DNA from 3 places in the Aeromonas sp. EU05-FHT14A05 genome. Region 2 is predicted to be linked to each of the others. Evidence: predicted binding sites of a transcription regulator. Region 2 holds the regulator's gene; each other region holds the start of a gene.
What was found. The regulator LexA, encoded in region 2, represses DNA repair genes until DNA is damaged. The targets are predictions, from matches to a motif close to ANCTGTNTNNNNANACAGNT.
Positions count from the first base shown of each region.

Region 1: a site for LexA is predicted at 2,459-2,478, ahead of ruvA (Holliday junction branch migration protein RuvA). Genes of this name have one in related genera too.
Region 3: a site for LexA is predicted at 2,089-2,108, ahead of AC3WR3_RS10150 (DUF4250 domain-containing protein). Genes of this name have one in related genera too.

Region 1 is NZ_JBYTDH010000019.1:9,566-13,767, forward strand. Features, by position in the region: gene ruvB (Holliday junction branch migration DNA helicase RuvB) at 705-1,715, opposite strand; gene ruvA (Holliday junction branch migration protein RuvA) at 1,791-2,405, opposite strand; gene AC3WR3_RS19535 (proline--tRNA ligase) at 2,662-4,202, shown strand, end outside.
Region 2 is NZ_JBYTDH010000021.1:12,531-16,732, forward strand. Features, by position in the region: gene AC3WR3_RS20135 (SCO family protein) at 1-384, opposite strand, end outside; gene AC3WR3_RS20140 (hypothetical protein) at 599-808, opposite strand; gene lexA (transcriptional repressor LexA) at 1,267-1,893, opposite strand; gene plsB (glycerol-3-phosphate 1-O-acyltransferase PlsB) at 2,098-4,202, shown strand, end outside.
Region 3 is NZ_JBYTDH010000005.1:311,332-315,533, reverse strand. Features, by position in the region: gene AC3WR3_RS10155 (glycogen/starch/alpha-glucan phosphorylase) at 1-1,305, opposite strand, end outside; gene AC3WR3_RS10150 (DUF4250 domain-containing protein) at 1,702-1,899, opposite strand; gene AC3WR3_RS10145 (cell division inhibitor) at 2,133-2,612, shown strand; gene AC3WR3_RS10140 (fumarate hydratase) at 2,767-4,202, opposite strand, start outside.

The sequences.
Region 1 (4,202 bases), on a different contig from region 2:
GATTGAAATCAATGTAAACCCATCATCAATACATGCCTTTTCAAGGCAACTTACAAGCCGTTTCCCATTAATTTTGGGAGCTTGCTCACAAAAAAAATCAAACCGTAAATACTTGATTTAAATCAATTTTAACTCTCGTCAAAATAGTTTCAATTCTGTTAAACAAATAGACGATATGAGCAGGCTCACCCTTATCAATCCGATATTTCAAGAATGGTGCAGGCCATCATGAAATCAATTTAAAACCAACAAAAACACATGTTTATGCGGATAGGGCCATCTCGAAAAATCATTAATTTATCTAATCCGAAACACATAGATTTTCTTGTTTGTCCGGCCCGGCAAGAGCTCCTACAATGCGCCTCGCAGTGAGGGCACACCTCTGGATACAGGCCGGTCATTCCGGGTTCCCGGTACGTATTCGATGAACATTTCGAACCTGTTTGTTGGGATTAATGATGAAAAAGTTTGTTGCCAAGACCATCCGTTACTACAAGCTTTCGTTCGTTCAACTCTATCAAATGAACCGACTCTGAGGCCTCGCGACGGCTCCTTTGTTTTTTCCCGACCGGTCTGCAGACGCACTCACTGTCTGTGAACATCCATCCTGAATTGTCTTTGCCCACCGCATCCGCCGTGGGCTTTTTTTTGCCCGGATAATAAAAAACCGCCCTGGGGGCGGTTTGTCGTTCAAAAGGCTGCTTTTACTGCTCATCTGGCCGTTGCAGGCCAAAGTGCGCATAAGCTCTCGGTGTCGCGATCCGCCCTCTGGGTGTACGTTGCAGATAGCCTTGCTGGATCAGATAAGGCTCCAGCACGTCCTCTATGGTGTCCTTCTCTTCCCCTATGGCGGCGGCCAGGTTGTCGAGACCCACTGGCCCCCCCATAAACTTGTCGATGACGGCCAACAATAGCTTGCGGTCCATGAAGTCGAACCCCTCATTGTCCACGTCCAGCATGTCCATGGCACGGGCCGCTATGGGTCCATCAATGCGACCATCGGATTTCACCTGGGCGAAATCCCGCACCCGTCTTAACAGACGGTTAGCAATCCGCGGGGTCCCCCGGGAGCGACGAGCCACCTCCAGCGCCCCGTCCCCCGACATGTCGAGCCCGAGGCAGCGGGCGCTGCGGGAGACGATGTCGGTGAGATCCTTGACGTTGTAGAACTCCAGGCGCTGGACTATCCCGAAGCGGTCACGCAACGGGCTGGTCAGGGAGCCGGCCCGGGTGGTGGCCCCGATCAGGGTGAAGGGGGGCAGATCGAGCTTGATGGAGCGGGCGGCAGGCCCCTCTCCTATCATGATGTCGAGCTGGTAATCCTCCATGGCCGGATAGAGCACCTCCTCCACCACGGGGCTGAGGCGGTGGATTTCGTCGATGAACAATACATCGTTCGGTTCGAGGTTGGTGAGCAGGGCGGCGAGATCGCCGGCCTTCTCCAGCACCGGGCCCGAGGTGGTCTTGATGTTGACCCCCATCTCGTTGGCCACGATATTCGCGAGCGTGGTCTTGCCAAGCCCGGGCGGGCCGAAGATCAGCAGATGATCGAGGGCCTCCCCGCGCTGGCGGGCGGCCTCGATGAAGATCTCCATCTGGTCGCAGACGTGATCCTGCCCGGTGTAATCCGCCAGCTTCCTGGGCCGGATGGCCCTATCGATGACCTCGTCCTCGCGGGCAGCACCGGCCGAGATGAGACGATCCGCTTCAATCATGCACTACCTCACGCTCTGCATCCCCGCGGTCACCGTCCAGTGACCCGGGATGATCCGCTTGCTTCATTGTCATCCTCACACCAGGCTGCGCAGGGATTCACGGATGATGGCTTCCACCGACATGCCCTCGCTGGCCACCTTGGCCACGATCTGGCTCGCCTGCTGCGGCTTGTAACCGAGCGCCACCAGGGCGCTGGCCGCCTCTTCGCTGGCATCGGGGGCACGCAGCTGGCTCTCCTGGGCGGGCAGGCTGATGGCGGCAGGGGAGAAGAGATCGTGGCTGACCCAGCCCTTGAGGCGGTCTTTCATCTCCACCACCAGCCGCTCGGCGGTCTTCTTGCCCACACCGGGCAACTTGACCAGGGAGCTTATCTCCTCGCGCTCGACGCTCATCACGAACTGGGTGGCCGTCATGCCGGAGAGAATGGCCAGCGCCAGCTTGGGGCCGACCCCGTTGGTCTTGATCAGCTCGCGAAACAGCGCCCGCTCCTGCTTGTGGTTGAAGCCATAGAGCAGCTGGGCATCTTCGCGCACCACGAAGTGGGTGTGAATGACAGCTTCCTTCCCGAGCTCGGGCAGATCATAGAAGCAGCTCATGGGCATGTGCACTTCATAGCCCAGGCCCCCCACTTCGATCAGTACCTCAGGGGGTTGTTTCTCGATGATGACGCCTCTCAAGCGACCGATCATGTTCTCTTCCTCGCCACGCAGACTCTTGCAAATTGGGTCATAGCATAAAGAATAACTGGATAAGTATCCAGCATAGGGCTTGTCCCGCGATCTGCCGCTCCCCCTCCCCTGCCCGGGGGGACAAGGCCCGTGCCAACGCGGCCCTTCCCCCTTGCCTGGCTGAATTTAGCCCTTGGGCCACGGGGCTCGGCCTGTTAAAATTCCGCACTTGAAATTTTCCAGGGCCAAGGGCCCGAACTAGCGAAGGTCTACCGCGATGCGTACCAGCCAATATCTGCTTTCCACTCTCAAGGAAACCCCCTCCGACGCTGAAGTCATCAGCCACCAGCTGATGCTGCGCGCCGGCATGATCCGTAAACTGGCCTCCGGCATGTACGCCTGGCTGCCAACCGGTCTGCGGGTACTGAAAAAGATCGAGAACATTGTTCGCGAAGAGATGAACAATGCTGGTGCCATCGAAGTTTCCATGCCGGTGGTGCAACCCGCCGAGCTGTGGCAGGAGTCCGGCCGCTGGGATGACTACGGCCCCGAACTGTGCCGCCTGACCGACCGTCACAACCGTCCCTTCGTGCTGGGCCCGACCCACGAAGAGGTGATCACCGCCCTGATCCGTTACGAAGTGAACAGCTACAAGCAGCTGCCGCTGAATCTGTACCAGATCCAGACCAAGTTCCGCGACGAGGTGCGTCCCCGTTTCGGCGTGATGCGCGGCCGCGAGTTCCTGATGAAGGATGCCTACTCCTTCCACATCGACAAGGCCTCGCTGATCGAGACCTACGAGAAGATGCACGCCGCCTACTGCGCCGCCTTCACCCGCATGGGTCTGAACTTCCGTCCGGTGCAGGCCGACACCGGCTCCATCGGCGGCACCGGCTCCCACGAATTCCAGGTGCTGGCCGAGAGCGGTGAAGACTTGATCGCCTTCTCCGATACATCCGATTACGCCGCCAACATCGAGATGGCCGAAGCGCTGGCACCGGCTGGCGAGCGCGCCGCTGCCACCGCTGCCCTGACCAAGGTCGCCACCCCGGCCGTTCACACCATCGACGAAGTGGCCGCCTTCCTCAACGTGGCACCGACCGCCATCGCCAAGACCCTGCTGGTACTGGCCGAAGCAGACGAGCACGGCAAGCAGGCCGTTATCGCCCTGGTGCTGCGTGGCGACCACGAGCTGAACGAAATCAAGGCCGAGAAGCTGGCTGGTGTTGCCAACCCGCTCACCTTCGCCAACGACGAGCAGATCAAGGCTGCCGCCGGTTGCGATGCAGGCTCCATCGGCCCGGTCGGCTTTGCCGGTCGCATCATCGTCGATCGCAGCGCCGCCCAGCTGAGCGATTTTGTTTGCGGCGCCAACGAGACCGGCTTCCACCTGACCGGTGCCAACTGGGATCGCGATATCGCTACCTATGAAGTTGCCGACCTGCGCAACGTGGTGGAAGGCGACCCCAGCCCCTGCGGCCAGGGCAAGCTGCTGCTCAAGCGCGGCATCGAAGTGGGCCACATCTTCCAGCTGGGTACCAAGTACTCCGAAGCCATGAAGGCGAGCGTGCTGAACGAGGGCGGCAAGTCCGTCACCATGGAGATGGGTTGCTACGGTATAGGTGTTTCCCGTCTGGTGGCCGCCGCCATCGAGCAGAACAACGACCAGTACGGCATCATCTGGCCGGAGGCCATAGCCCCGTTCGAAGTGGCCATAGTGCCGATGAACATGCACAAGTCCGAGCGCGTCGCCGAGCAGGCGCAGCAGTTCTACGCCGAGCTGAAGGCCGCCGGTGTGGACGTCTTGTTCGACGACCG
Region 2 (4,202 bases):
CGCCTTGAACTCCGGATGGAAGAAGGCGGTGTAGCTCTTGAGGCGGGCACTGTCATCCCGCTGGGGATCCGCCGAGACGAAGACCACCTGGCTGCTGGGCGAGATCTTCTTCAGATCCGGGTAGATGGAGCGCAGATCCGCCAGGGCGGTCGGGCAGACGTCGGGACAATAGGTGTAGCCGATGAACAGGAAGGTCCAGTGCCCCGCCAGATTGGCGGCGGTGAAGGGCTTCCCATCCCCATCCGTGAGGGTGAAGGGATTGATGTCGCGCCCTACCGGATAATAATCCGCCTGCGCAGGCAGGGAGGGTTGGCTCCAGTAATAAGCCGCCATTATGCTGCCGACGAAGAGCAACAACAGCAGGGAAAAACGTGGTTTAACCATATAAAACAGAACCTTGCTAGTTCAACCAGCCAGATGGCGGGGCCAATGAAGGGCTATTGTAACCCGCCAGGCCCCGTTTCTGCCTAGTCCCGAGTCCGGAACCCGGTCAGGAAAGGTCCCCATAGGGAGGAGACAACCACTATCTCCCGGCCATGGCGGGGATAAAGAAAAGCCCCACACCGGGTGGGGCTCACACACTGTTCGGGGGACTGGCTCAGGGTCGCAGTCTTCGCTGCCCTTGGGGGCGCCGGATAGTGGCGCGCAGCGGAATGACCGGGGCCGTCCAGGGAGCATCTGGCAAACCTATGTCGTGGTGGCGGCGGAACAGACGAACCAGGCGGACAATCTTGTCCTTGGGGCACCCCAGCCAGATGGTCCAGCCATCGCCCTTGTGATAGACCCAGAGCGCATAAAACCACGTCATCCGACTGCCCTTGATGAATCGGGTGATGGAGGATGCGGGGGTTGCGGTTGCGGCCGGACCCGGATCCCACGGCGAGCTTGAAGCCATACCTGTCCTCCTTGCTCAACAGGCCACGCCGACCAGTGTGACTGCCATCGGGAGGCAGACCAGGCACCGTCGCGTACTGACTGTATTGAGTCGTCCTGCTGCCTGACGACTCTCCTGTCCCGCACCGCCCCAGCCGTGATGCATCCCTGCTACCCATGCTGACCTGGCGGCACACTCAAGGTCATGGCGGTTATCCGGCCATGACACTGCGGGCCTTCTCAAAGGATATATCCGAAATGCACGATGCGTGGCGGTACTGTTTGCGGTGGATCTGGGTGGCGGCAATGGCGGGGATCGGGGAGGAAAGGAGATCGGGGAAAACGCACAAACGAAGGGGCTTCCCGCAGGAGGCCCCTTGGCATGTTCGATGGCTACATCCAGTCGGCGTTGCGAATGACCCCGACCGCCAGCCCTTCGATGGTCAGGTGCTGGCTGGAGAGATCCACCTCGATGGGGGAGAGATCCTCGTTCTCCGGCAGCAGCCACACCTGGCTGCCCTTGCGCTGGAAGCGCTTGACGGTGACGTCTTCATCGAGACGCGCCACCACCACCTGGCCGTTGCGCACCTCCTGGGTCTTGTGCACCGCCAGCAGATCCCCATCCATGATGCCGATGTTCTTCATGCTCATGCCCTGCACCCGCAACAGGAAGTCTGCCCGCGGGTGGAACAGGGCGGGATCCACCTGATAGTGGCTCTCGATGTGCTCCTGGGCTAGGATGGGCTCGCCGGCCGCGACCTTGCCGATGAGCGGCAGGCCGTTCTCTTCTGGCGCGGCCTCCTCTTCCTCGAGCAGCAGGCGGATGCCGCGGGAGGTGCCGGGCATGATCTCGATGACCCCTTTCTTGGCCAGGGCCTTCAGATGTTCCTCGGCCGCATTGGCCGACTTGAAGCCAAGCTTCTGGGCGATCTCGGCGCGAGTCGGCGGCATGCCGGTCTCGCTCATGTTCGCCTTGATAAGCTCCAGCACTTCAGCCTGGCGGGGGGTAAGGGGTTTCATAGCATTGGCACCTGTCTTTTTATACAGCACACTGGCAGTATATACAGTGCTGTGGCCAAGGCAAGGCGTTGCTGATATTTGTCCCCACCTTGTCGCAAAATTCCCGCACCTTCTATCCTGAAAAGGCACTCATCCTACCTCTCGGCGACAAGCCGTCGGTGATTTGCTATGCTCACGCCGCATTTTTTTGGAGAGCAGACGCACATGTCCCTTGGACAGAACATTTCCAGAGCCATCCTGCAATGGCCGGTCAGTGGCTTGGTCAATCACAAGAGCCTGCCGGAAAATCCCATCACGGAACTCAAGCTGGATCCGGCAAGACCCATAGTCTATGCCCTGAAGACCAGCTCGATCACCGACCTGATGACCCTGCAACAGTGCTGCGAGGATCTCGGCCTGCCCGGCCCGTTCACGCCGCTGGAGCTGGGTGGCCAGCTGCTGCCGCGCTACGTCTGTCTGGATCGTCCGCCTCCCCTGTTTGGCACGCGCAACAAGCCGCTGCCCTTCCTGCAGGAGTTCCACCAGCTGCTGGACTTGCACAAGCAGGATCCCGAGCTGGATATCCAGGTGGTGCCCGTCACCCTGTTCTGGGGCCGCGCCCCCGGCCGGGAAGGCGAGGAAGCCTCCGGCTGGAACATCATCAGCAGCTTGGCCCCGAACCGGCTCAAGAAGGCGTTGATCGTGATCCTGAAAGGGCGCGAAAACCTGGTGCGCTTCTCACCGCCGCTCTCATTGCGCTACATGGCGGACAAGCACGGCACCGACGAGGCCATCGCCCACAAGCTGGCGCGGGTGGCCCGCACCCACTTCAGTCGCCAGCAGCTGGCGGCCACCGGCCCCAAGCTGCCGAACCGCAACCTGCTGTTCAAGCAGTTGCTGGAGTCGAGCGTGATCCAGCAGGCCATCGAGGAAGAGGCCAGACGGGAGGGGATCAGCCTCGAAAAAGCCCAGAAGCGCGCCCATGGCTACATGGACGAGATCGCCTCCAACTTCTCCTACCGGCTGATCCGGCTCGGGGAGAGCTTCCTCGGCTGGCTGTGGAACAAGCTCTACCGCGGCCTCTCGGTCAACGGTGCCGAGCAGGTGCGCCAGCTCGCCCAGGAAGGGCACGAGATAGTCTACGTCCCCTGCCATCGCAGCCACATGGACTACCTGCTGCTCTCCTACGTCATCTACCACCAGGGCATGGTGCCGCCCCATATCGCGGCGGGCATCAACCTCAACTTCTGGCCGGCGGGCCCCATCTTCCGCCACGGCGGCGCCTTCTTCATCCGCCGCACCTTCAAGGGCAACCCGCTCTACAGCACGGTATTTCGTGAATACCTGAACCTGCTGTTTGCCAAGGGCTACTCGGTGGAGTTCTTCACCGAAGGGGGTCGCTCGCGCACCGGCCGCCTGCTGCCCCCCAAGACCGGCATGCTGGCGATGACACTGCAGGCCATGATGCGCGGGCTGGACAGGCCGGTCACCCTGGTGCCCGTCTATCTGGGCTACGAGCACGTGATGGAGGTGAACACCTACCACAACGAGCTCAAGGGGAGCCGCAAGGAGAAGGAGAGCTTCCTGCAGGTGCTCGGCATACTGCGCAAGCTGCGCAACTATGGCCGGGGCTTCGTCAACTTCGGCGAGCCGCTGACCCTCAACAGCTACCTCGGCGAGCATGTGCCGCACTGGAAGGAGAGCATAGGCCGGGAGGAGCGCCCCGAATGGATGGCCCCCACCGTCAACCAGCTGGCCGAGCTGCTGATGACCCGGATCAACGATGCCGCCGCCGTCAACGGCCTGACCCTGAGTGCCCTGGCGCTGCTGGCCGCCGAACGCCATGCCCTGACCCGGGACGAGCTGCAGGCCCAGATCAACACCTATCTGGACCTGCTCAAGCAGGTGCCCTACAGCCCCAAGAGCACCATGCCGGACGAGGATGCCAGGACACTGCTGGATCAGGCCATGGAGCTCAACAAGTTCGAGGTGAGCGAGGACAAGCTGGGGCAGATCATCAGCCTCGATCGCTATCAGGCGATCCTGCTGACCTACTACCGCAACAACATACTCCACCTGTTCGCCCTGCCCTCCCTGGTGGCGGCCCTGATCGAGCGCTGCGAAGGGATCTCCCGCGGCGAGATCGTCGCCCGCTGCATCGACATCTACCCGCTGCTCAAGACAGAGCTGTTCCTGCGCTACGAAGAGGACGAGCTGCCGGAGCTGGTCGATGCCCTGCTGGCCGAGCTGCAACGCCAGCAGCTGATCGAGGCCCGCGACGGCGGCTACTGGGTCAATCCGGGCAACCAGATGCGCCTGCTGTTACTGGC
Region 3 (4,202 bases), on a different contig from region 2:
GCACAGGTTGCCCATGCGCACCTTGCGCACGTCCCCTTCTTCGATGATGGAGAGCTTGGCCTTGATGGTGTCGTTGCCCGGCCACTTGGGCTCCACCAGATCGTTCAGGAAGCGGGCGTTGATCTCGTAGATGATCTCGAGATGACGGGGCAGCACCTTCTCGAACAGGCTGACGGACCACTTCTCCAGCGCTTCCGGCAGCAGGGTGTGGTTGGTGTAGGAGAAGACCTGGTAGCAGATGGCCCAGGCTGCATCCCAGTTCAAGTCTTCCTCGTCCACCAGCACCCGCATCAACTCGGGGATGGCCACCGTCGGGTGGGTATCGTTGAGCTGGATGGCAATTTGCGCGGCAAAGTTACGGAAATCCGAACCATGGACCCGCTTGTAGCGGCGCATGATGTCCTTGATGGAGCAGGCACAGAAGAAGTACTGCTGGATCAGACGCAACTCTTTGCCTGCATCTGTCTCGTCATTCGGGTAGAGCACCTTGGAGATGGTCTCGGCCTGGGCCTTCTCTGCCTGGGAGTCGATGTAACCACCGGCGTTGAACACGTCCCAGTCGAAGAACTCGGAGGCGCGGGATTCCCACAGGCGCAGGATGTTGACGGTGTGACCGCCAAAGCCCACCACAGGAATGTCCCAGGGCACCCCTTTGATCTTGCGACCGGCGTGCCACACCTTCTTCAGGCCGCCCTTGTCACCGAACACGGTTTCCACGTAGCCGTAGAGCGGGATCTCCTGCACCGACTCGGGGCGGCAGATCTCCCAGGGGTTGCCATATTCACGCCAGGAGTCCGGGCGCTCGATCTGGCGGCCATCCTGGATCTCCTGACGGAACAGGCCGTGCTCGTAATGGATGCCGTAGCCCACCGCCGGGTAATTCAGGGTGGCCAGGGAGTCGATGAAGCAGGCGGCCAGACGACCCAGGCCGCCGTTGCCGAGGGCCATGTCCGGCTCTTGCTCGCACAGGTCGGTCAGTTCCAGACCGAGTTCACCCAGGGCCTCTTCGCAAGTCTTGTACAGGGAGAGGTTGTGCAGGTTGTTGGAGGTCAGACGCCCCATCAGGAATTCAGCAGAGAGATAGTGAATCGCACGAGTATCTTTCTTGAAGTGAGTCTGCTGAGTACGGGTCAGGCGCTCGTACACCTGTTCGTTGACGGCGGCAGCGGTCGCTTTCCACCATGCTTCGGGAGAGGCTTTCTGTTCGCTTGTACCCAAGGTAGAACGCAGGTGACGCACGATACTCGCCTTGAGCTGATCTTTATCCAGTTGGAGATCCTGGTCTGTCTTCTTCTTGGTAGCCATAAACCATTTTCCTTCGTTACAAATAAAAAATGTTATCCCCTTGAGGGACCGGCGCTGTTGTTATCTCAGAATATGTTCCGGCGTGGGCATACTAGCTAAAGCCGGGGGTTTAAAAGTTAACGTGAGTCACACTTTAACGTATAAAAATGACAGTTTCACCATGAAAACCCTTTCCTATATCCTCCCTGAACAAAATAAAAATAACCTTAAAAATCAAATCATTGAGTGAAATTCAAAAAGTTGGATTCATGAATAGGTTTTCAATGATTGCCAGCGGCTGAAAATACGTGAAAATAAGCGCCGACTCGGCCGGTGATGAAATCGCTTTCAATGCTTGGTGCATCGGCACGGCAATAAAAGGAAGCTGCCCCAATTGGGGCAGCTTCCCGAGCTGAATTAACCATGGGCCTTGAACTGGTTACTCATAGGGTCGTAGTGATAACCAATCTGCTGCAGACGGGTGGCCAGCTGATCCTCCGTCATGTCGTAGTAAGCCAGCAACTCTTCCAGACCATCGCACTCCAGCCGCAGCTTCTCGTTGATGATCCCGAGCAGAATATTGGCGTCCAGCCGTTGCAAGGTGCTCACATCCATCTTGGTCCCTCCTCTTGCCATACATACTGTATAACCATGAGCGCCGGCCCGCGCTTTGTCTACAGGTTAAAAAACACCCGCCCCATCATCAATATAAATAGTGTTTAAATTCAAATAGTTAATAAAAACCCCTGTTAGTCGGCTCACATTTTTAATCACAAACGCCTTGTCACTGGCATGAGATAGAACTACTGTATACACATACAGCATGGTTATTCATACAGGACACACATATGAGCCAGCCCCTGAGTCACCGCCCACTCTCCTCCTCTGCCGGTGTGATCACCACCTGGCCCACCCGCCATCAGAGCAAGGCGGAGCATGAGCATCGACTGGCCATGGATCTCCATGAAGCCCCGTTGCTGGATGCGCTGGGAAGATTGAGCCAAAGCGACAGCGGCTGGATCCTGCTCATAGCCCCGCCAGGGCTGCCCGTTGCCAAGCAGCTGCAGGCCCAGGGAATCAATCCCGCCCGGGTACTGGTGGTTCACGGCCCCAAGATCAAGAACTGGCAACGTCTGCTGGAGCAGAGCCTGGCCAACGGCCATTGTGCCGCCGTCTTGACCTGGCTGCCCGAACGGGTTGCCCTGGATCGCAGCCGCCTCAGCACCCTGGGACAGCGTGCCGGTGTCCTGACCCGCTTCTTCGAGCCCGCCCCTTCCCAGGGGGGCACTCTCTGCTACGGTGGGCAGGACGTCTACCTGAACCATTGAGTCATATCGTGCCGACTCGGGCTGGCAGGGCTCCCCACCCCACGTCAGTCTGGCAGGGCGGCAACCAAGACGAGAAAGGCGACCCTGAGGTCGCCTTCTGTCATATGGCCTGGGCTGCCATCTGCCCGGCGCCCCACCAGGGGCTTGTACCGGATCAGGCGAGCCTGGTATCCAGCTCGGCAATTTTGGCAGACCAGTAGGCCGGGCCGGTTTCATGGATGTTGTTGCCCTGGGAGTCCACCGCCACTGTCACCGGCATGTCTTCCACCTCGAACTCATAGATGGCTTCCATGCCCAGATCGGCGAAGGCTACCACACGGGCCTTCTTGATGGCCTTGGCCACCAGGTAGGCGGCACCACCCACTGCCATCAGATAGACGGCCTGGTGTTGCTTGATGCTCTCGACGGTTTTCGGACCCCGCTCGGACTTGCCTATCATGCCGATGAGGCCGGTTTCACCCAGCATCATGTCGGTGAACTTGTCCATCCGGGTGGAGGTGGTGGGACCGGCCGGGCCGACCACTTCGTCACGCACCGCATCGACCGGGCCGACGTAGTAGATGAAGCGGTTGGTGAAGTCGACCCCTTCCGGCAAGCCTTCGCCATTTTTCAGCATGTCGGCAATGCGCTTGTGGGCGGCGTCACGGCCGGTGAGGATCTTGCCGGACAGCAGCACGGTATCGCCGCTCTTCCAGCTGGCGAGCTCGGCCTTGGTGATGCCATCGACATTGACCCGGCGCACGTTGCCGCCCGCTTCACGGGTGATTTCCGGCCAGTCACTCAGCCTCGGCGGAGTCAATTCGGCGGGGCCAGAGCCATCGAGCTCGAAGTGAACGTGGCGAGTGGCGGCGCAGTTGGGGATCATCACCACCGGCTTGGAGGCGGCATGGGTCGGGGCGGATTTGACCTTCACGTCCAGCACTGTGGTGAGGCCCCCCAGCCCCTGGGCGCCGATCCCCAGCCGGTTGACCTTGTCATAGAGCTCGACCCGCAGCTTCTCTTCTGTGGTCTCTGGACCCCGGGCGATCAGCTCCTGAATGTCGATGTGCTCCATCAGGGCTTCCTTGGCGAGCACGGCCGCCTTCTCGGCGGTACCGCCGATGCCGATCCCCAGCATGCCAGGCGGGCACCAGCCGGCGCCCATGGTCGGCACGGTTTTGAGCACCCATTCGACCACGTCGTCGGAGGGGTTGAGCATCACCATCTTGGACTTGTTCTCGGAGCCGCCGCCCTTGGCCGCTATGCTCACTTCCACCTTGTCCCCCGGGATCATGTCGATGTGCACCACGGCAGGGGCGTTGTCCTTGGTGTTCTTGCGACTGCCGGCGGGATCCGCCAGCACGCTGGCACGCAGCGGGTTGTCCGGATTGGTGTAGGCGCGGCGGGTGCCCTCGTCCACCATCTCCTGCACCGTCATGTCGCTGTCCCACTGCACCTGCATGCCGATCTTGACGAAGCAGGTGACGATGCCGGTGTCCTGGCACAGGGGGCGATGCCCTTCGGCAGACATGCGGGAGTTGATCAGGATCTGGGCCAGGGCATCCTTGGCGGCCGGGTTGATCTCGCGGTCATAGGCAGCCTTGGCGGCGT